Regions from separate parts of the Streptomyces sp. RLB3-17 genome, predicted to be linked through region 1. Evidence: predicted binding sites of a transcription regulator. Region 1 holds the regulator's gene; the other holds the start of a gene.
The links. The regulator HspR, encoded in region 1, represses chaperone genes until heat shock. The targets are predictions, from matches to a motif close to TTGAGNNNNNNNNNCTCAA.
Positions count from the first base shown of each region.

Region 1 (10,970 bases):
CCCTCTTCGCCGAACAGCACGTCGTCCCCGTGGACGGCTACGCGCAGAGACTTCTGGCGGCCCTGCGCGCCGCCGCGCCCGACGGGGTCGACGACCCGAGGGTCGTCGTCCTCACGCCCGGCCCCAGCAACGCCGCCTACTTCGAACACGCCCTGCTGGCACGGCTGATGGGGGTGCAGCTGGTCGAGGGGCACGATCTCGCCTGCCGGAACAACCGTGTCTGGATGCGGACCACGCGGGGCGAGATGCCGGTGCATGTCGTATACCGACGGCTCGACGACGACTTCCTCGATCCGCTGCACTTCCGGCCCGATTCGGTGATCGGCTGCCCGGGCATCCTCAGCGCCGCCCAGGCGGGCACCGTCACGCTCGCCAACGCCGTGGGCAACGGCATCGCCGACGACAAACTCCTCTACACGTACGTACCCGATCTGATCCGGTACTACCTCGGCGAGGAGCCCGTTCTCCCGAACGTCGAGTCCTACCGTCCGGACGAACCGGGCCAGTTGGACGCCGTCCTCGACCAGATCGACCAGCTGGTGATCAAGCCGGTGGACGGGGCGGGCGGCCAGGGCATCGTCATCGGACCCAAGGCCGACCGGGACACCCTGGAGCGCACCCGGGCGGCCGTCGCCGCCGACCCGCGTGGCTGGATCGCGCAGCGGCCCGTGGCGCTCTCCACCTCGCCCACCCTCGCGGGCGACCGGATGGCGCCCCGCCACATCGACCTGCGCCCGTTCGCCGTCAACGACGGCACGGACGTCTGGGTACTGCCCGGCGGCCTCACCAGGGTCGCCCTCCAGGAGGGCAACCTCATCGTCAACTCCAGCCAGGGCGGCGGCTCCAAGGACACCTGGGTGCTGGCGGAGGGCCCCGCCGAGCTCCCCCGAGTTCTCGACTTCGCTCGAACAGAGGGGACCCCGATCGCCGAGGACCCCGACGGCCGCGGCACGGCGTTGGACGTGGTCCCGCGCCAGCTCGGACCCGACGGCGCCCGTGGCGTCGTACAGGAAGGGGCACAGCAGCAGTGAACGACGTGATCCTCTCCCGCATAGCCGAGGCCCTGACCTGGACGGGCCGTTACGTCGAGCGGGCGGACGCCACCGGCCGCATCCTCGACGCCTACCTCCACCGCCTCCTGGAGGATCCCTGGCGCGACGAGGACGTGGCCTGCCGCTCCCTGTACGCCATCCTCGGTGTCGACGCGGGCTCCGAACGCGTCGACATGCAGCAGGTCCTGGACCAGCTCGCCTTCGACGCCCGCTCCACCTGCTCCATCGAGGGCGCGCTCGGAGCCGCCCGCCTCAACGCCCGCAGCGCCCGCGAGGCCGTCTCCTCCGAGATGTGGGAGTGCCTCAACTCCACCTGGCACGCGCTGGCCGACCAGCGCCTCGCGGCCCGCCGTACGGGCCCGTACGCGTACCTGGAGCTGGTACGCCGCCGGGCCGCGCTCTTCTTCGGTCTCGCGGACTCCACGATGAGCCGCGACGACAGCTGGCGTTTCGTGGTGCTGGGCCGGAGCCTGGAGCGGGTGGACATGACCGTACGGCTCCTCTCCGTCCGCGTGCTGGACGCCGCCCACGCCCCCGACTGGCCGACACTGCTGAGCGCGAGCGGCGCGGACGAGGCGTATGCCCGGGTGTACGGCGGTTTCGGTGACACCCCGAGAGTGGCCGAATTCCTTCTCCTCGACCGGGACTTCCCCCGGTCGGCCCTGCACGCGCTCACCACCGCCGAGGAGTGCCTCGCCGCCCTCGGCCGTCCCCGTCAGGACCCGGCCCGCCGCCCGATAGGCCGTATGAGAACCCGCCTGGAATACCTGGACCTGGCGGCCCTGGAGGAACAGCTCCCCTTGCTCCTCCGCGACCTGCAACAAGCGTGCACGGCCTCGGCGGAGGCGGTGGCGGAGAGGTTCTTCCCGTACCAGGGGCCCGTCGAGTGGGCCCAGGAAGGAGCGTGAGCGCGATGAGCACTCCCGTGACACGCCGGCTGCGGATCCGGCACACCACCCGCGTCTCGTACGCGCAGGCCGCGGTCTCCTCCCACAACGAGGTCCGCATGACCCCCCTGACGCTCCCCGGCCAGACGACCCTGGACGCCAGGGTCACGGTCAACCCGACCACGCCCACCTGGTCGTACTGGGACTACTGGGGCACCCAGGTCACGGGCTTCGACCTGATGGAACCGCATGAGGACCTGACCATCACGGCGTCGAGCCTGGTGGAAACGGCCCCACCGGGCCCGCAGGCCCCCGCGCCGACCTGGGCGGAGGTCGCCAGGACGACGGCGAACTCCCGCCTCCTGGAGTACACGTCCCCGACCGGCCGTACGACGGTGACGCGGGAGTTGGTGGAGCGGGCGAGGTCGGCGTCGACGGGCCTGGATCCCCACGAGACGGCGGTCGCGGTCTCGGCCATGGTCACCGACCAGGTCTCGTACCTCCCCGGCGCCACCGGCGTGAACACCGGCGCCATGGAGGCCTGGGCGCAGGGCGCGGGCGTCTGCCAGGACATCACCCACCTGACGGCGGCCCTCCTGCGCGGCCTGGGCCTGCCCACCCGCTATGTCTCGGGCTACCTCCACCCCGAACGCGATGCCGAACTCCACCGCCCCGTCGCCGGCCAGAGCCACGCCTGGATCGAGTACTGGGCCGGCGACTGGACCGGCTACGACCCCACCAACAGCACCCGGGCCGACGAGTCCCACGTCGTGGTCGGCCGCGGTCGCGACTACGACGACGTCACCCCGCACAAGGGGATCTACCGGGGCGTGGCCGGGGGCCCACCGGAGGTGACGGTGGAGTTCACGCGGGTGGCGTGAGGGGGAGGTATCCCCGGGGGGTCGGGCGCGGGCTCAGCTCCGCTTGGGCCCGGTGATCGTCTCCCCGATCACGAACCCCTTGGCGGGGCCTTCGGGGATGGTGACGTCGGTGCCGTAGTAGACGCGGTGGATGTCTTCCCAGTCCGCCTTGTCGGGACGCGGGCCGGTGCACAGAGTGACCGATCCCTGAGCGTCGTAGTCATCGATGCCGACATAGGTCGGAATGCCGGCGCGAGCGTATTCGCGAAGCTTGCGGACCCGGTCTCGGTCCTGGTTGCGCTTACCAGGGGAAACGACTTCCACGATGGGGTAGACGGCCTCGGCCCTGACACCGAGGTCGTCCTCATCACCCCAGGGTTGCGTGTCCTCCGGTGCGACGAAGGCGTCGGGGATCCACGCCTTGCGCCTGTGGATCACGTTCACGCCCTGATGGCACGCGTATTCGCCACCGTCCAAGAACTTGTCCAGGGCCCTACGCACACGATTGGTGATCAGGCCGTGCGAACGGCGGGCGGTGGGCGACACCTCGATGGCTCCCTCGATGATCTCAGCGCGGTAGCCCTCGGGGAGTTCCATGGCCTTCCATGCCTGCCACAGGACCTCGTCGAAGTCGGAATCGTTCTCGGACTCGGTCCTGACCTCAGACATGGTCTCGGGCCTCTCGTGCGCAAGAGCGGTCATGGCGGCATCACCTCCTCAAGTGTGGGCTCGGCGTCCATGGGGCACAAGCAACGCGATCACGGTAGGTACGGCGACAGGGCCGACCAGGGGAACCGGCTCCGGGTCCCCCGATGCGGTGAGGACGGAACGATCCGCCTCCGGGAAAGCGACGAACCCGGCACCGTACTCGCCACCACCCCGGAGGGGCTCGCCGCACTCCTCGAACATCTCAGGCCGAGGCCCAACTCGTGAGCAGGGCCTCGCGTGCCGCCCGCCAGGGCGTCACGCCGTCGCCCTCGACACTTCCCCACTCCAGCAGCCGCGCCACGTCCGCCGTACCGTCCACGAACCGGTTCAGCAGCGCCACCGACAGCTCGTACTCGGACTGGACGTAGCCCCCGACGGCCGCGGTGTACACCGTCAGCTCGGCCTTCTCCTCGTCCGTCCGTACGTGGAGTTCGAACGCGGGCGGTGCCTCACCGCCGCCCGTCGCCATGTCGAGGACCGTGTCCATCACGTTGTTCACCAGCCACCGGGTACTGGAGCGCACCTGCACGTCGTGAACGGTGACCTCACGGACGTCGGCCCAGGACCAGAACCCCTCCTGGCCCGTGCCCACGGCCTGAAGCCCCTCGGGGGTGAGCCGCACCCCGCGCCCGTACCCCTCGGGCTCGGCGCCCACGTACACGCTCTCCTTGGTGATCCAGAACAGGCCGATCATGGCCACGGGCGCCTCCAGCACGACGAGCACATCCAGTACGACAAACACGGTCGCCCTCTGAGACACCGGCGGGCCCGGATTGGTTCAGCCGGGACGTGAGGGTCAGGACTGTCGAACACGACGCCGTCGAACCGCGTGCGGACGGGGCGACGTTGGTGACCACCGTGCCCGTGCCGCCGCGGACGGAACGGAAGGACCGCTGGACGACATCCCGCGATCGGAAGGTGCAATGGGCGTTCGGCGCGCTGTTCGCGCTGGGGACGGCCCTCGCCGCGGCCGCCGGGGAGTGGACGTTCAGGGGAAGCGGCCGGCTCGTGGCGACCGATCCGGAGCGGATCGAGGTGACCTACGACCCTGGCGCCCCGAAGCGGATGACCGCGCGCGACGGGCCCGTCGTACGCACGCTCTCCGTCCTGCTGTCCGCGCTCTAGGCCCTGAGCGGCGCAGCCGCTCCAGTGACAACGGCGACGCGCCGCCAGGCAGTCTGGCAGTCGATGGGGCGCTGACCCCTGATCCGACGAACGCGCGGGAGCCCCTTGTCCAGGGCTCCCGCGCGTTCGTCAGGGAAGTTCGTCAGTCCACGACTACTTGAGGCCGATCGCCGTGCAGTCCGCCTTGGTCGAGGAGGTGCAGATCTGCTTGACGGTGTAGATGCCGTCCTGGATCACCGTCTCCTTGATGTTGGCCTTGGTCAGGGCGACCACGGGCATCAGCTGGGAGGGGATCTTCTTGTTCGTGGGGCTGTCGACCTTGTCGCGGGTGAGCGCGTCGAACTCGATGCCCCGCCCCTGGACCTTCGCCACAGCCATCTCGGCGGCCGCGGAGGCCTCGTCGGGGTAGGACTTGTAGACGCTCATGTACTGCTCGCCCCGGACGATCCGCTGCACCGCGTCCAGCTCGGCGTCCTGACCGGTGACCGGCGGCACCTTGCTGACGCCCATGGTCTTCATGGCGTCGATGACGGCGCCCGCGAGGCCGTCGTTGGCGGAGTAGACACCGGCGATGTTGCTGAGGCCGATGGCCGAGATGGCCTTCTCCATGTTGGCCTTGCCGACGGCCGGGTCCCAGTCCTTGGTGTCGTACGTCTTGGAGATGACGACCTTGCCGTTGAGCTCACCCAGGGCGCCCGACTTGAACTGCGCCGCGTTCGGGTCGGTGGGCGAGCCGTTCATCATGACGATCTTCTTCGAGGAGGCGTCGGTGCCCAGCGCCTCCAGGAGCGCCTTGCCCTGCACCTGGCCGACGAGCTCGTTGTCGAAGGAGATGTACGCGTCGATCGGGCCCTGCGCCAGACGGTCGTAGGCGATGACGGGGATGCCCGCGTCCTTGGCCTTCTGCACGTCGCTCGCGATGGCCTTGGAGTCCACCGCGTCGACGAGGATCACGTCGACCTTGTCGGCCACCATCTGCTGGAACTGCTGGCTCTGCTTGGTGGCGTCCTGAGCCGCGTTGGCGTAGTCGACCTTGCCCTTGTTGTTGGTGAGCTTGGCGACCTGCTGCTCGATGATCGGGTAGTCGAACTTCTCGTAACGGGTGTTGGCCTTCTCCGGGAGGAGCAGGCCAACCGTGATGTCGTCACCCTTGGTCGGGCTCGCCTTGGTGCTGCTGCCGCCGATCCCGTCCACGACACCGCAGGCGGCAAGGGAGACGGTCATCGCGGAGCAGGCCAGGGCTATGGCGGTACGACGAAGCCGGGTGTTACGAGTGTTCACATCAGGTGCCTTCCGGGCGAGGTAGCTGCTTTGCGACCCAGGTGGCTGAAAGCCAACGCGGCGATCACCTCAGCGTCAAGGAGTAACCACTTAACGAGATGGCAACAGCATTCTGTGTTCCCCAAGTGAACACGATGGGAAGGGGGTGCGCCGCCACTTCCACAGAACCCCTCTGATTGACTTGCGTCACTCGCTCCCTGGCGGCATACAACCCTCCCCCAGTCCGCGAGTCTCGAAGGTGGCCGCACACGTCGCAGCACGAAACAGGGGAAGCATGAGACCAGTTGGGCGGAGCGGACCGGCGCTCGCCGCGACGCCGACGATCGCCACCACCGGGGGCCTGCTCGCCGTCTCGGGGGCGCCGGCCTCCGCCGCGAGCAGCTGCGCATCACCGGTGTACAAGCGGCAGTTCTACGTGAACACCACCTTCTCTGACACACCGAAGAAAACGGACTCGACCTCACCCCACCGGCGACTGGACGGTCACCGAACCGGCGCGGTGAGCCGAGGAACGCCGAAGGGGGTGGAGAGGTCGACGACCTCTCCACCCCCTTCGGTACGTGGGAGCTAGTCCGACTGCCTTTTCGGCCGCCAGACCACCAGCGCGCTCGTCTGTTGGACCTCCTGGTACGGGACCAGGTCGCGGCGGTACGAGGCGTGCACCGCGGCCTCGCGCTGCTGCATCGCGGCAGCGGCGCCGTCCAGGGCCGATTCCAGTTCCGCGACGCGGGACTGGAGGGCGGCCACCTGGTTCTCCAGCTCGATGATGCGCTTGATGCCGGCCAGGTTGATGCCCTCGTCCTGGGACAGCGCCTGCACCGTGCGGAGCAGTTCGATGTCGCGGGCCGAGTAGCGCCGGCCCCGGCCGGCGGTGCGGTCCGGGGAGACCAGGCCGAGGCGGTCGTACTGACGCAGGGTCTGCGGGTGCAGGCCGGAGAGCTGGGCCGCCACCGAGATGACGTAGACCGGGGTCTCCTCGGTCAGTTCATAGGGGTTTCGACGACGGCCGTCCATCTGCTCATGCTCCCTTCGCGGCCTGGAACAGCTCCGCCCGTGGGTCCTCGCCCGCGGTTGCCTCGCGATACGCCTCCAGGGCGTCGCGAGCCTTGCCCGACACGTCCGTGGGGACCGCGACCTCGACGGTGACCAGGAGGTCGCCGCGCGTACCGTCCTTGCGGACGGCACCCTTGCCGCGGGCCCGCATCGTACGGCCGTTGGGCGTGCCCGGGGGCAGTTTCAGGGTGACCGGGGGGCCGCCCAGGGTCGGTACGCGCACCTCGCCGCCGAGTGCCGCCTCCGCGAAGGTGACGGGCACGGTGACGGTGAGGTTGTCGCCCTTGCGGCCGAAGACCGGGTGGGCGTCCACGTGGACCGTGACGTACAGGTCGCCTGCCGGGCCGCCCCGTTCGCCGGGTGCGCCCTTGCCGCGGAGGCGGATGCGCTGGCTGTCGCTCACTCCCGCCGGGATGCGGACCTGCATCGTGCGCGAGGACTTGGCACGGCCGCTGCCGTGGCAGATCTCGCAGGGGTTCTCCGCGATGAGACCGCGGCCCTTGCAGTCCGGGCAGGGGTCCGTGAGCGAGAAGCCGCCGCCGGAGCCGCGCGCGACCTGGCCGGTGCCGACGCACGTCGGGCACACGCGCGGTGTGCCGTTCGCGTCGCCGGTGCCCGAACAGGCCTTGCAGGGCGCCTGGGACGTCATCCGCAGCGGGACCGTCGCGCCGTCCACCGCCTCGGTGAAGCTGAGCGTCACCTCGGTGTCGATGTCCTGGCCGCGCCGGGGCTGGGTCCGCGTACCCGTGCCCGCGCCGCCGCGGTTGAACAGGCCCCCGAAGACGTCACCGATGCCGCCGCCGAAGCCACCGGCACCGCCTGCTCCGCCCTGGGCGCCGCCTCCGAAGAGGTCGCCCAGGTCGAAGTTGAAGTTGCCGCCGCCCGCGCCGGGACCCGGACGGAAGCCGCCGTTGCCGAAGAGGGCGCGTGCCTCGTCATACTCCTTGCGCTTCTTGGGGTCTCCGAGCACGTCGTTCGCCTCGGAGATCTCCTTGAAGCGCTCCTCGGCCTTGGCGTTGCCCTTGTTGGCGTCCGGGTGGAACTCGCGGGCGAGCTTCCGGTACGCCTTCTTGATCTCAGCCTCGGTGGCGTCCTTGGGGACGCCGAGGACCTTGTAGAAGTCCTTCTCGATGAAGTCCTTGGTGCTCATCCTCGACGCCCCTCCTCTCTCATGCGTTCAACGTCAGCCCTCGTCCGGGCCACCGCTCTCCTTGTCGTCGGCCGCCTCGGCGGAATCCTGGGAGTCCGCCTTGCCGGTCTGCGCCCCCGGCTGGGGTTCGGCGACCGCCACCCGCGCGGGGCGGATGGTGCGCTCGCCGATGCGATACCCCGGCTGCAGAATCGCCACGCACGTCGTCTCCGTGACGTCCGGCGCGTACGAGTGCATCAGGGCCTCGTGGATCATCGGGTCGAAGGGCTCGCCCTCCTTGCCGAACTGCTGGAGGCCCATCTTCGCCGCGACGGTCTCCAGCGACTCGGCCACCGACTTGAAGCCGCCGACCAGTTCGCCGTGGTCCCGCGCGCGGGCGATGTTGTCGAGCACGGGCAGGAGCTCGGTCAGGAGGTTCGCGATGGCGATCTCCTTGACCGCGATCCGGTCGCGCTCGACCCGGCGGCGGTAGTTCTGGTACTCGGCCTGGAGCCGCTGGAGGTCCATCGTGCGCTCGCCGAGCGCCGTACGGACCTGGTCCAGCTGTGCGGTCAGACCGGCCATCTGTGCTGCTGATGCGTCCCCGGCCGGGGCCGCCGCCTCCTCCGTGGAGGGGGTGGCGGCCTGCGGCTCGGCGTCGTCAGGGGTGGCGCCGGAGGGGACGTCAGGCTTCTCGTCGAAGCCCGGGGTCTCCTCCGTCACGCGGCACCGTCCTTGCGCTCCTCGTCGACGATCTCGGCGTCGACGACGTCGTCATCGGCCTTGGCCTGCTCGGCACCGGGGGCACCATCGGCGCCACCGGCGGCCTGCGCGGCCTGGGCGTCGGCGTACATGGCCTGGCCGAGCTTCTGCGAGACCGCGGCGACCTTCTCCGTGGCCGTGCGGATCTCGGCGGTGTCCTCGCCCTTGAGCTTTTCCTTCAGCTCGGCGATGGACGCCTCGACCTCGGTCTTGACGTCACCCGGGACCTTGTCCTCGTTGTCCTTGAGGAACTTCTCGGTCTGGTAGACGAGCTGCTCGCCCTGGTTGCGGGTCTCGGCGGCCTCGCGGCGCTTGTGGTCCTCGTCCGCGTACTGCTCGGCCTCCTGGCGCATCCGGTCGACCTCGTCCTTCGGCAGCGAGGAGCCACCGGTGACGGTCATCTTCTGCTCCTTGCCCGTGCCCAGGTCCTTCGCGGTCACGTGCATGATGCCGTTGGCGTCGATGTCGAAGGCGACCTCGATCTGCGGGACACCGCGCGGGGCCGGCGGCAGACCGGTCAGCTCGAACATCCCGAGCTTCTTGTTGTACGCCGCGATCTCGCGCTCGCCCTGGTAGACCTGGATCTGGACGGACGGCTGGTTGTCCTCGGCGGTGGTGAAGATCTCGGACCGCTTGGTCGGGATCGTCGTGTTCCGCTCGATGAGCTTCGTCATGATGCCGCCCTTGGTCTCGATGCCGAGGGACAGCGGGGTGACGTCGAGGAGCAGGACGTCCTTGACCTCACCCTTGAGGACACCGGCCTGCAGGGCGGCGCCGATGGCGACGACCTCGTCCGGGTTGACACCCTTGTTGGCGTCCTGACCGCCGGTCAGCTCCTTGACGAGCTCGGCGACGGCGGGCATGCGGGTCGAGCCACCGACGAGAACGACGTGGTCGATCTCGGAGAGGTTGATGCCCGCGTCCTTGATGACGTTGTGGAACGGCGTCTTGCAGCGCTCCAGAAGGTCCGCGGTGAGCTGCTGGAACTGGGCGCGCGTGAGCTTCTCGTCCAGGTGCAGCGGGCCCTCGGCGGAGGCCGTGATGTAGGGCAGGTTGATCGAGGTCTCGGTGGACGAGGACAGCTCGATCTTCGCCTTCTCGGCGGCTTCGCGCAGACGCTGGAGCGCCATCTTGTCCTTGGCGAGGTCCACGCCGTGACCGGAGCGGAACTGCTGCACCAGGTAGTCGACGACACGCTGGTCCCAGTCGTCACCACCGAGGTGGTTGTCGCCGTTGGTGGCCTTCACCTCGACGACGCCGTCACCGATCTCCAGGAGGGACACGTCGAAGGTGCCGCCACCGAGGTCGAAGACGAGGATCGTCTGGTCGTCCTTGTCCAGGCCGTACGCGAGGGCGGCGGCCGTGGGCTCGTTCACGATGCGCAGGACGTTCAGGCCCGCGATCTCGCCGGCCTCCTTCGTCGCCTGGCGCTCGGAGTCGTTGAAGTAGGCCGGGACGGTGATGACCGCGTCCGTGACCTTCTCGCCCAGGTAGGCCTCGGCGTCGCGCTTCAGCTTCTGCAGGATGAAGGCGCTCATCTGCTGCGGGTTGAAGTTCTTCCCGTCGAGCTCGATCTTCCAGTCCGTGCCCATGTGACGCTTCACGGAGCGGATGGTCCGGTCCACGTTCGTGACCGCCTGGCGCTTGGCGACCTCGCCGACGAGCACCTCGCCGTTCTTGGCGAAGGCGACGACGGACGGCGTGGTCCTGGCGCCCTCTGCGTTGGTGATGACGGTGGGCTCGCCGCCTTCAAGAACGCTGACGACGGAGTTAGTCGTGCCCAGGTCGATGCCGACCGCACGTGCCATTTCAATTCCTCCAGCAATGACTTGAGTGGAACGGACTCAAGTGTGCACCACACTCATTGCTGGGTCAACAGACATGAGTCACGGGGGCTCAAGTCTTATCTCTTGCTTACACGCAGGTGTGCTTGTACACGTGCTCCGACCTGCGGCTTCACGGTCAACCGACTCCCGTACGCGGGGACATGCCGTCCCCCGTAAGTGGGGATCCGAAGCAGCGCGAGCACGGCGACACCGACGCCGCCCGCCACCCACAACGCCGCCGTCGCGCTCACCCATCCCATGTCGATCAGCATCCCGACGAGTGCACC
Region 1 is NZ_CP041610.2:6,117,525-6,128,494, reverse strand. It holds gene FNV62_RS27810 (circularly permuted type 2 ATP-grasp protein) at 1-1,031, shown strand, start outside; gene FNV62_RS27805 (alpha-E domain-containing protein) at 1,028-1,960, shown strand; gene FNV62_RS27800 (transglutaminase family protein) at 1,966-2,820, shown strand; gene FNV62_RS27795 (Uma2 family endonuclease) at 2,854-3,501, opposite strand; gene FNV62_RS27790 (hypothetical protein) at 3,710-4,249, opposite strand; gene FNV62_RS27785 (hypothetical protein) at 4,297-4,632, shown strand; gene FNV62_RS27780 (sugar ABC transporter substrate-binding protein) at 4,786-5,913, opposite strand; gene FNV62_RS27775 (heat shock protein transcriptional repressor HspR) at 6,481-6,927, opposite strand; gene dnaJ (molecular chaperone DnaJ) at 6,932-8,116, opposite strand; gene grpE (nucleotide exchange factor GrpE) at 8,150-8,818, opposite strand; gene dnaK (molecular chaperone DnaK) at 8,815-10,665, opposite strand; gene FNV62_RS27755 (MraY family glycosyltransferase) at 10,761-10,970, opposite strand, start outside.

Region 2 (10,970 bases), 3.0 Mb from region 1:
CGCTGTGCGGTCGTCAACCGCTTCCTGCTCGGCTTCCCCATCGGCCTCACCCCCGAGGACCTGCCGCCCACCTACCCCGACGGCGACGAGGAGCAACTCGCCGCACGCTGGCGGCGCGAGGGCACTCCGGCCCCGTACGAGCGCTGCGGTACGGCCGGCGGCGAGCCGGACCAGCTGCTGGTGCCGTGGGACACCTGGAAGGGCGGCCGGGCCCCGGACTGGCAGCTCGAGTTCGCGCACGCCCTGACCCGCACCGTGGCCACGGCGATGGACGTGGCCGGCGGCCGTCGCGGCTCGATGCGCGGCGGGCCCACCCAGCTGCAGCCCTGGGAGCGGGCGCTGAGCTGGTTCATCTCCTCCTACCCGCTGCTCGGTGGCATCGCCGCCGGCATCACCCTGGTCGCCGACGCCGAACTGGCCCGCGCCCACGACATCTCCGTCGCCGCCGTGAACGCGGAGGCGGGGGAGATCTACATCAACCCGCTGCGTCAACTGGAGGACGAGGAATGGCGGTTCGTCCTCGCCCACGAGATGCTGCACGCCGCCCTGCGGCACGGCGACCGCTGCGGCGCCCGCGACCCGTACCTCTTCAACATCGCCGCCGACTACGTCATCAACGGCTGGCTGTGCGAGATGCAGGTCGGCACGATGCCCGAAGGACTCCTGTACGACGCGGAGTTGAAGGACCTCTCGGCGGAGGAGGTGTACGACCGGATCGCGAAGGACCTGCGCCGGATGCGCCGGCTGTCCACGCTGCGCGGCAAGGGGGCGGGTGACATCCTCGGCGCCCCGCTCGGCTCCCCGCGCGACTACGTGGACCTGGACGAGCTCTACCGGCGAGGGCTGAGCCACGGCTTCGACCTGCACCAGCAGCTGGAGCGGGGCTATCTGCCGGGCGGCCTGGTCGAGGAGATCCGCGCGCTCGACCATCCGCCGCTGCCCTGGGACGCCCGGCTGGCCCGCTGGTTCGACGAGTTCGTGCCCCGCCCCGAGCCGGTACGGACGTACGCGCGCCCCTCGCGCCGTCAGGCGTCCACCCCCGACATCCCGCGCGCGGGACGGTACTTCCCGCCCGAGGAGATCGCCCGCTGCACCTTCGGCGTCGTCCTCGACACCTCCGGCTCCATGGACCGCACGCTGCTCGGCAAGGCGCTGGGCGCCATCGCCTCGTACGCCGAGGCCCGGGACGTACCGGCCGCGCGGGTGGTGTTCTGCGACGCGGCGCCGCACGACGCGGGCTATCTTCCGGTCACCGAGATCGCCGGTCGCGTACGGGTGCACGGGCGCGGCGGTACGGTGCTGCAGCCCGGCATCGATCTGCTGCACCGCGCGGACGACTTCCCGCCGGGCGCGCCGCTGCTGGTCATCACGGACGGCTGGTGCGACGTGCTGCGGGTGCGGCGCGAGCACGCGTATCTGATTCCGCAGGGCGCGCGGCTCCCGTTCACGGCGCGGGGACCCGTCTTCCGGGTGCGCTGAACCGTCTTCGCGGTCTCGGTGAGCCGTCATTCTGGGTGAGTCGCGCGCAGGTGTGATCGGATGGTGCGCACGGACCCCGAAAACGGGACCCCATCGAAGGGAATCATCGTGGCAACCACGCGCACCGCGCACACCGTGTGGGAAGGCAACCTGCTCGAGGGCAGCGGCGTCGTCACCTTCGACTCCTCCGGCATCGGCCAGCAGCCGGTGACGTGGGCGTCGCGGGCGCAGGACGCCAACGGCAGGACCAGCCCCGAGGAGCTGATCGCCGCCGCCCACTCCAGCTGCTTCTCCATGGCGCTGTCGCACGCCCTCGCGGGCGCGGGCACCCCGCCCACCAAGCTCGTCACCAACGCCGACGTCACCTTCCAGCCCGGCGAGGGCATCACCGGCATCCACCTGACCGTGGAGGGCACGGTGCCGGGCCTCGACAACGACGGCTTCGTCGCGGCGGCCGAGGACGCGAAGAAGAACTGCCCGGTCAGCGCGGCGCTGACCGGCACGACGATCACCCTGACGGCCAAGCTGGCCTGACGTCCGGGAGCAGTACGGCGCCGCGGTCCCCGCGCAGGGCCCGCGGCGCTGTCATGTCCGCCCCATTGACAAGAACGCACTCAAGTTTTGTGCTTGAAGGTGGGCAGCGCCCTGGCGGAAGGGGACGGACATGGCACGTGCGGTCGGGATCGACCTCGGTACGACGAACTCGGTGGTGGCCCTCCTGGAAGGCGGCGACCCCACCGTCGTGACCAACGCGGAGGGTGCGCGCACCACCCCCTCCGTGGTGGCCTTCGCCAAGAACGGCGAGGTGCTCGTCGGCGAGGTCGCCAAACGGCAGGCGGTGACGAACGTGGAGCGCACCGCGCGCTCGGTCAAGCGCCACATGGGCGACGCGAGCTGGCGCTTCCCGGAGAAGGGCTCCGTCGACGGCACCCGCTACCGCGCCCAGGAACTGTCGGCGCGCGTTCTGCAGAAGCTGAAGCGGGACGCGGAGGCCTACCTCGGCGAGGACGTCACGGACGCCGTGATCACCGTGCCCGCGTACTTCGACGACGCCCAGCGCCAGGCCACCAAGGAAGCGGGCGAGATCGCGGGCCTGAAGGTGCTGCGGATCATCAACGAGCCGACGGCCGCCGCCCTCGCCTACGGCCTCGACCGGGGCGAGGAGCAGACCGTCCTCGTCTTCGACCTGGGCGGCGGCACCTTCGACGTCTCGCTCCTGGAGATCGGCGACGGCGTCATCGAGGTCAAGGCCACCAACGGCGACACCCGACTCGGCGGCGACGACTGGGACCAGCGGATCGTCGAACACCTCGCACAGCGCTTCAAGGCCTCGTACGGCATCGATCTCGGCCACGACAAGATGGCGATGCAACGGCTGCGCGAGGGCGCCGAGAAAGCCAAGATCGAACTGTCCAGCTCCTCCGAGACCAGCGTCAACCTGCCCTACATCACCGCCACTGCCGACGGCCCCCTGCACCTCGAGGCGAAACTGACCCGCGCCCAGTTCCAGGAGCTGACCGCCGATCTGCTCGACCGCTGCAAGACCCCCTTCCACCAGGCGGTCAAGGACGCGGGCGTCAAGATCGCCGCGGTCGACCACGTCATCCTGGTCGGCGGCTCGACCCGGATGCCCGCCGTCACGGACCTGGTCAGGGAACTCACCGGCAAGGACCCGCACAAGGGCGTCAACCCGGACGAGGTCGTGGCGCTCGGCGCGGCCCTCCAGGCGGGAGTCATCAGGGGGGACGTGAAGGACGTCCTGCTCCTCGACGTCACCCCGCTGTCCCTCGGCATCGAGACCAAGGGCGGCATCATGACCAGGCTCATCGAGCGCAACACCACGATCCCGACCCGCCGTTCGGAGATCTTCACCACGGCCGTGGACAACCAGCCCTCGGTCGGTATCCAGGTCTACCAGGGCGAACGCGAGATCGCCGCGTACAACAAGAAGCTCGGCGTCTTCGACCTCACCGGGCTGCCGCCCGCACCCCGCGGAGTCCCGCAGATCGAGGTCGCCTTCGACATCGACGCCAACGGGATCATGCACGTCTCCGCGAAGGACCTCGCCACCGGGCGCGAACAGAAGATGACCGTCACAGGCGGCTCCGCGCTCCCCAAGAACGACATCGACCGCATGATGCGCGAGGCCGAGCAGTACGCCGAGGAGGACCGCGCGCGCCGCGAGGCCGCCGAGACCCGCAACCAGGCCGAACAACTCGTCTACCAGACCGAGAAGTTCCTCCGGGAGAACGACGAACGCATCGCCTCCGAGACGAAACCCGAGGTCGAGTCCGCCGTCGCCGACCTCAAGCGCCTCCTGGAGGACTCCGCCACCGACACCACCGCCCTGCGCGGCGGCGTCGAGAATCTGGCCTCGGTGAGCCAGAAGATGGGCCAGGCCATGTACGCCCAGGCCCAGCAGACGCCCCGGGAGGAGCCGGCCGCCCAGCACACCACGGCGGCGGAGGAGGAGGGCGTGGTGGACGCCGAGATCGTGGACGACGAGAGGGAGACGAGGGGCGGCGCGGCGTAAGGAGCCTCCCGGTGAGGGGCTCTCGGCGAGCCCCTCCCTGGGAACTCCTCACCAAGAACGCCTCTCCCGGAACCTCTCAGTAGGAGTCCCGGATCTCCCGCAGGATCTCCTTGGTGCGGGGCACGGAGGCGGCGTGGGCGGACATGTGGTCCAGCACTTCCAGATGCATGGCCACCTCGGCGCGCGAGTCGAGGTAGATGGCACCGGTCAGGTACTCGCTGTAGACCATGTCGGGCAGTTCCGGCTCCGCGAAGCGGAACAGCGCGAAGGAGGTGTACGTCCCCGGATGCGGGCCGCTCGCGTACTCGGCGACCTGGACGGAGATGTCGTCGCTCTCCATCTCCCGCAGCAGCCGGTCGATCTGGTCCCGCATGACCTCGCCACGGATGCTCACCGGACGCCGCAGCGCGGTCTCGTCCATGATCACCCAGAGGTGGGGCCGGTGCTCGCGCCCCAGCAGCAGCTGCTGCCGCGTCATGCGCAACGTCACATGCCGCTCGATGGCCTCGGGACCCGTCTGGCCCACCGTTCCCGCCTCCAGCACGGCGCGCGCGTACTCCTCGGTCTGCAGCAGCCCGGGCACGAAGTGCGGCTCGTACGAGCGGATCAGACGGGCGGCGCCCTCCAGGCTGACGTGCATGCTGAACCAGTCCGGCAGCACATCGTGGAACCGCTGCCACCAGCCCGGCTGGTTCGCCTCCTCGGCCAGCGCGACGAAGGCGGCCACCTCGTCGTCGGCCACGCCGTACGTCGTCAGCAGCACCTGGAGGTATGGGATCTTGAGGGCGACCTCGGCCATCTCCATCCGCCGCACCGTCGCCGGGGCGACACGCAGGACACGCGCGGCTTCTTCCCGCTTCAGCCCGGTGGCCTCCCGCAATTCCTGCAGCCGCCGCCCGAGCACCACTTGCCCCACGGTGGGCGCAGCCCGCCGCTCACTCACGCCACGCCCTCCCCAAGCGCCGAAGCCACCACTCAAACGGATCGGCGACGCTCCGTCAAGACACCAGTGACTGAAGGTATTTGACCGTCGCCGGATCCGCGGGCAGAAACGTCTCGATGGCCAGCTCGGCGACGGTCACGTCCATCGGGGTGTTGAAAGTGGAGATGGAGGAGATGAAGGACAGCACGCGCCCGCCGTGCTCGATCTGCAGGGGGAGCGCGAAATAGGGAACGGGCTCGACGCCACCGTCCAGTTCCCCTTCCCCATCCCCTCCCCGTTCCTGCTCCGGTACCGGGTAGGCCGCCACCTCCTCGTGGAGCGCGCGCAGGGGCTCGGAGCGGTCCAGGGCGATCTGCCGTTCCATCTGCGCGAGCAGGTGGTCGCGCCACTCGCGGTGGTTGCGGATCCGCGGCGCCAGGCCCTCCGGGTGGAGGGTCAGCCGCATCGCGTTCAGCGGCGGCGCGAGCAGCGACTCGGAGACGCCCTCCAGAAGCATGGCGATGCCACGGTTGGCGGCGAGCACGGTGTACGTGGCGTCGACCACCAGCGCCGGGTAGGGCTCGTAGCCCTGGATCAGCCGCTCCATGCCCTGGCGCAGGGCGTCCATCGAGGGGTCGTCGAGGGGGGTCTCCGGGTAGTGGGGCGCGTAGCCGGCGGCGAGCAGCAGCGCGTTGCGTTCCCGTACGGGGACGTCGAGGTGCTCGGCCAGCCGCAGCACCATCTCCTCGCTCGGTCGGGAGCGGCCGGTCTCGATGAAGCTGATGTGGCGGGCCGAGGAGTCGGCCCGCAGCGCCAGTTCCAGCTGGCTGACCCGGCGCTGCTCCCGCCAGCCGCGCAGCAGCGGACCGACGCCTTTGCCGGCAGGGGTGGTTGAGGGCCTGGTCGGACCTGCGGCGACGATGGACATACGCCGACCGTAACCGAGGAACGCTCCCGACGTGGGCCGGGCCCTCGAACGCCGGACGGTCCGGGTTTCCAGGGGCGCGGGGAACCGCGCGACCGGGCCCCACACACCCGCAGTCGAAGACGGGTGCGCCGGAGAGCCCTGTTCGGGGGACTGTGGCAGGCTGAGGAACAGTCCCCACCGCACCCCACCGCACAGAAGAACGGAGCGAGGCCATGCCCGTCGAACCCCTGTCGCAGAAGGAGATCGAGGATCAGCTCGCGGAGCTGCCCGGCTGGTCGCTGGACGGCGACCACCTCGCCCGCTCCTACCACCTCCCCTCCCACTTCGCCGCGACCGCGATGGTCGTACACATCGCCCAGGTACAGGAGGAGCTCGACCACCACTCCGACCTCACCCTCGGCTACAACACGATCTCCCTCACCGTGAACACCCACAGCGTCGGCGGCGCCGTCACCGAGCTCGACCTCAACCTCGCCCGCAGGGTGGAGGCACTGGCTCCGGGACATGGCGCACACTGATCCGCATGCTGGACTACGACAAGGAAGCCGACGCGTACGACGCCAGCAGGGGCGGTGAGCCCAGAGCGGCCGCCGCCGCGGACGCCGTACTCGGCCTCGTCCCCGACGACGTTCAGGCCCTGCTCGACGTCGCGTGCGGCACCGGAATCGTCACGCGCCGCCTCGCCGCCGCCCGCCCGACACTCCGGGTGACGGGCGCGGACGCCGCGCAGGGCATGGCCCGGATGGCGGCGGCACGGCTCCCGGGCGCGGTGGTCCGCGCCGACAGCCGCCGACTGCCCTTCCCCGACGCCTCGTTCGACGCCGTCACCAGCGTCTGGCTGCTCCATCTGGTCGACGGCGCCGAGGACGTCCGCGCCATCGTCGCCGAGTGCGCGCGGGTCCTGCGCCCGGGCGGGGTGTACGTCACCACCGTCGACAAGGCCGCCGCGCACGACGTGGGCAGCGACATCGACGCCGTACTCGCCTCCCGCCCGCGCCGCCCAGCCCAGGACCGCCCCGAGGACGTGGAGGCGTACGCCGTCGAGCACGGCCTGGCCCCGACCGGTGGGGCTCGTTTCCGGGGCCACGGCCAGGGCCGCAGCCCGCGCAGCACGGTGGCGGACCTGCGCCGCGGCTGGTTCACCCGGATCCCCCCGGACGACCCGCTGGCCGAGCGTTTCGTCACGCTGCTCGAAGCGCTGCCCGATCAGGAAGTCCCGCGCCCCGACCCGCAGTTCGCTCTCCGCGCGTTCAGGAAGATCCCCGCCGCGCGAACTCCATGACCCAGTTGGTCACCCATGTCTTCTCCCCGTCCACGGAGAAGGCCTGCTCCCAGCGGGCCGTGGTCGGGGAGATCCCCGACCAGACGAACCGCACCCGCACGTCCTTCCCGTCGTGCGTGTCGTCGCCGTGGAACTCGCCGCGCCCGTCGGGCCCGAACCGCCCCACCACCGGCGGAAACAGCTTCCCGCTGCGGCTCGACGACCAGTTCAGCGACCACACCCGCGCCGCCGGGTCGAAGAGCCGCAGGGTGAGCCCCTGCCAGCCCTCACCGGGCACCGTCATCTCGTCGATGTTCGCGGCGCCGTCGAACAGGCTCCAGCAGCGGTTCGTGGCCTCGAACTCCTCCCAGCCGCTGTCGGGGTCGAGGAAGTCGCTCAGACGCCGGTGGTGGACGTCCCACTCGCCGTGGAAGAAGTCGAAGTCGTGCGGGCTGCTCATGAGCGGTCTCCAGTCGTGCCCTCGGGGAGGGAGTCGGCGAGGTAGGCGTCGAGGTCGGGGGCGTCGGGCGCGAGCATGTGCCGTACCCAGGCGTCGCGTTCGTGCAGGATCGGCGGCAGCTCCCAGACGCAGCCGATCCAGGGGAGGTCGGGTGTGATGAAGTGCGTGGGGTCCCGGTCGGGGCAGCCCAGGACCGGCTGGCCCGCCGACGCGCCGCGGAAGTGCAGGACGTTGTCCCACACCCAGCTGTACGCGTTGAGGTAGGCGCCGTCGTCGCCGCCCCGGTGCAGTACGACGAAGGTCGCGGGCGGTGTGCCGTCGGGCTCCGGCAGCAGTTTCGGCAGCATCGCGTACGCCGCCGCCTCGACGTCGGGTGCGATACCGGCCGGGCCCGCGGTGACGTGGTAGCGCTTGATCCGTCGTCCCGCCACCTCGATGGGCGGCGGCACGGTCAGCAGTTTCTCCCTGAAGCCCGAGGAGTTCGGCGAGGTCGTGGAAGCCATGACGCGCACGCTAGGCGGACTTCACTGACATCCTGTGTCAGTGAAGTCCAGCCGACTCGTCTCGATCCTCCTGCTGCTCCAGACCCGCGGCCGGATGACCGCCGCAGACCTCGCCGAGGAGCTCGACGTCTCGGTGCGCACGGTCTACCGGGACGTCGAGGCACTGAGCGCGGCGGGCGTCCCGCTGTACGGCGACGCGGGGCACGCCGGCGGCTACCGCCTCCTCGACGGCTACCGCACCCGTCTCACCGGCCTCACGGAGGGGGAGGCCGAGGCCCTCTTCCTCGCCGGCGTCCCCGGCCCCGCCGCCGAAATGGGCCTCGGTCCGGTCCTGGCCGCCGCCCAGCTGAAGGTGCGCGCCGCCCTCCCGCGCGAGCTGCGCACGCACGCCGACCGGATCAGCGGCCGCTTCCACCTGGACGCCCCCGGCTGGTACGCGGACGCCGACGACACCCCGTACCTCCCCGCCGTCGCCGACGCCGTCTGGAACGCACGGGTGCTGCACGTCCTGTACCGCCGCTGGCGCGAGCCCACGGATGTGCGGCGCCGCCTGGAACCGTACGGCCTGGTCCTGAAGGCGGGCCGCTGGTACGTCGTCGCGGGCCCCGGTCCTCGTACGTTCCGCGTCGACCAGATTCTCGAACTCACCGCGATGGAAGAGGAGTTCAGCCGCCCGGAGACGTTCGACCTGGCCGCGTACTGGACGGCGTACCAACAGGAGTTCCACGACCGGCTGCACCGCGCCGAGGCCGTGATCCGGATCGCGCCGGGAACCGTTCTCACCGGCCCGGCGGCCCGGGCCGCCGAGGTCGACGGCCGTGTGGATCAGGACGGTTGGACGCGCGTCACCGTCCCCATCGAGTCCATCGACCAGGCTCACGACGCATTCCTCGGACTGGGCGCGGCGATCGAGGTGCTGGAGCCCGCCGAACTGCGGGAGCGCATCGCGCGCACGGTGGCGGCACTGGTCCGCCTGTACGCGTAGAGAGCGCTTGCACGCAGGTGTCCGAGGGCGGCAACTCCGCTGCCCGCCGCGGCGACTGAGGGGACAGAAGCAGTCTGTCCTCCCAGGAGGTAACCATCGTGCAGCACTCGCACAGGCAGCACCGCAGACGCGCCATCGGCTCGGCCCTGGTGACCACGGCCGCCCTGATCGCCGCCGGGCTCACCGCCCTCGGCACCGGCACCGCGCAGGCGGCCACCGCCCGCCAGGTGGAGGCCCTCGACCGGGGCGTCGTCAGTGTCCACACCGACAGCGGCAACCTGGTCAGCTGGCGCTGGCTCGGCACCGACCCGAACGACGTGTCGTTCAACGTCTACCAGGCCGGTACGTTGGTCAACTCGACGCCGATCACCGGCTCCACGAACTACTTCCACTCGGGCGCGCCCGCCCAGGCCGACTACACGGTGCGCGCGATCGTGAACGGCGTCGAGCAGGCCGACTCCGTCCACGCCGTCCAGTTCCGCACCGGATACAAGGACGTGCCCATCACCCCGCCCGCGGGCGGCACCACTCCCGACGGGGTCGCCTACACCTACGAGGCCAACGACGTCTCCGTCGGCGACCTCGACGGGGACGGCCAGCTCGACTTCGTCCTCAAGTGGCAGCCCACCAACGCCAAGGACAACTCCCAGTCCGGCTACACCGGCAACACCGTCATCGACGGCATCAAGCTCGACGGCACCCGCCTGTGGCGCATCGACCTGGGCAGGAACATCCGCTCGGGCGCGCACTACACACAGTTCCAGGTGTACGACTACGACGGCGACGGCAAGGCCGAGGTCGCCATGAAGACGGCGGACGGGACGACGGACGGCCGGGGCACGGTGATCGGCAGTTCCTCCGCCGACTACCGGAACTCCAGCGGATACGTACTGTCCGGGCCCGAGTACCTGACCATGTTCAACGGGCAGACGGGCGCCGCCATGGGCACCGTCGACTATGTCCCGGCGCGCGGCACGGTCTCCTCCTGGGGTGACTCGTACGGCAACCGCGTCGACCGATTCCTCGCGGGAACGGCCTACTTGGACGGCTCCCGGCCCTCCCTCGTCATGGCGCGCGGCTACTACACCCGTACCGTCATCGCCGCCTGAGACTGGCGGGGCGGCGCCTTCACCCGACGCTGGACCTTCGACACCAACTCCTCGACCAACAGCGGCAAGGGCTACGACGGCCAGGGCAACCACCAGTTGTCGGTCGCGGACGTCGACGGGGACGGCAAGGACGAGATCGTGTACGGCTCGATGGCCGTGGACGACAACGGCAACGGCCTGTGGACCACCAAGAACGGGCACGGGGACGCCATGCACGTCGGCGACCTCGACCCTTCCCGCCCCGGCCTGGAGGAGTTCAAGGTCGACGAGGACTCCTCGAAACCGGCGTCCTGGATGGCGGACGCCAGGACGGGCACGATCCTCTGGTCCACGGCGGCCAACGGCGACAACGGCCGAGGCGTCTCCGATGACGTCTGGGCGGGCAGCGCGGGCGCCGAGTCCTGGTCCTCGCACGCCGACGGCGTCCGCAACCCGCAGGGAACGGTGGTGGCGACCCGCAAGCCGGGCAGCATCAACTTCCTGTCCTGGTGGGACGGCGACCCCGTCCGTGAACTCCTCGACGACACCCACATCGACAAGTACGGCACCTCGTCCGACACCCGCCTGCTGACCGGCTCGGGAGTCCACTCCAACAACGGCACCAAGGCGACTCCGTCACTGTCAGGCGACATCCTCGGAGACTGGCGCGAGGAGGTCGTCTGGCCGACGACCGACAACACGGCCCTCAGGATCTACTCCACCCCCTACGAGACGACCACCAGGATCACCACCCTCCTCCACGACACCCAGTACCGCACGGCCCTGGCCTGGCAGAACACCGCCTACAACC
Region 2 is NZ_CP041610.2:9,155,328-9,166,297, forward strand. It holds gene FNV62_RS41105 (DUF2201 family putative metallopeptidase) at 1-1,479, shown strand, start outside; gene FNV62_RS41110 (OsmC family protein) at 1,588-2,013, shown strand; gene dnaK (molecular chaperone DnaK) at 2,144-4,012, shown strand; gene FNV62_RS41120 (helix-turn-helix domain-containing protein) at 4,089-4,955, opposite strand; gene FNV62_RS41125 (helix-turn-helix domain-containing protein) at 5,011-5,862, opposite strand; gene FNV62_RS41130 (4a-hydroxytetrahydrobiopterin dehydratase) at 6,075-6,380, shown strand; gene FNV62_RS41135 (class I SAM-dependent methyltransferase) at 6,386-7,144, shown strand; gene FNV62_RS41140 (hypothetical protein) at 7,113-7,583, opposite strand; gene FNV62_RS41145 (hypothetical protein) at 7,580-8,086, opposite strand; gene FNV62_RS41150 (helix-turn-helix transcriptional regulator) at 8,127-9,071, shown strand; partial or broken gene FNV62_RS41155 (rhamnogalacturonan lyase) at 9,170-10,970, shown strand, end outside.
Region 2: the regulator HspR is predicted to act here: its motif matches at 2,079-2,097, upstream of dnaK (molecular chaperone DnaK).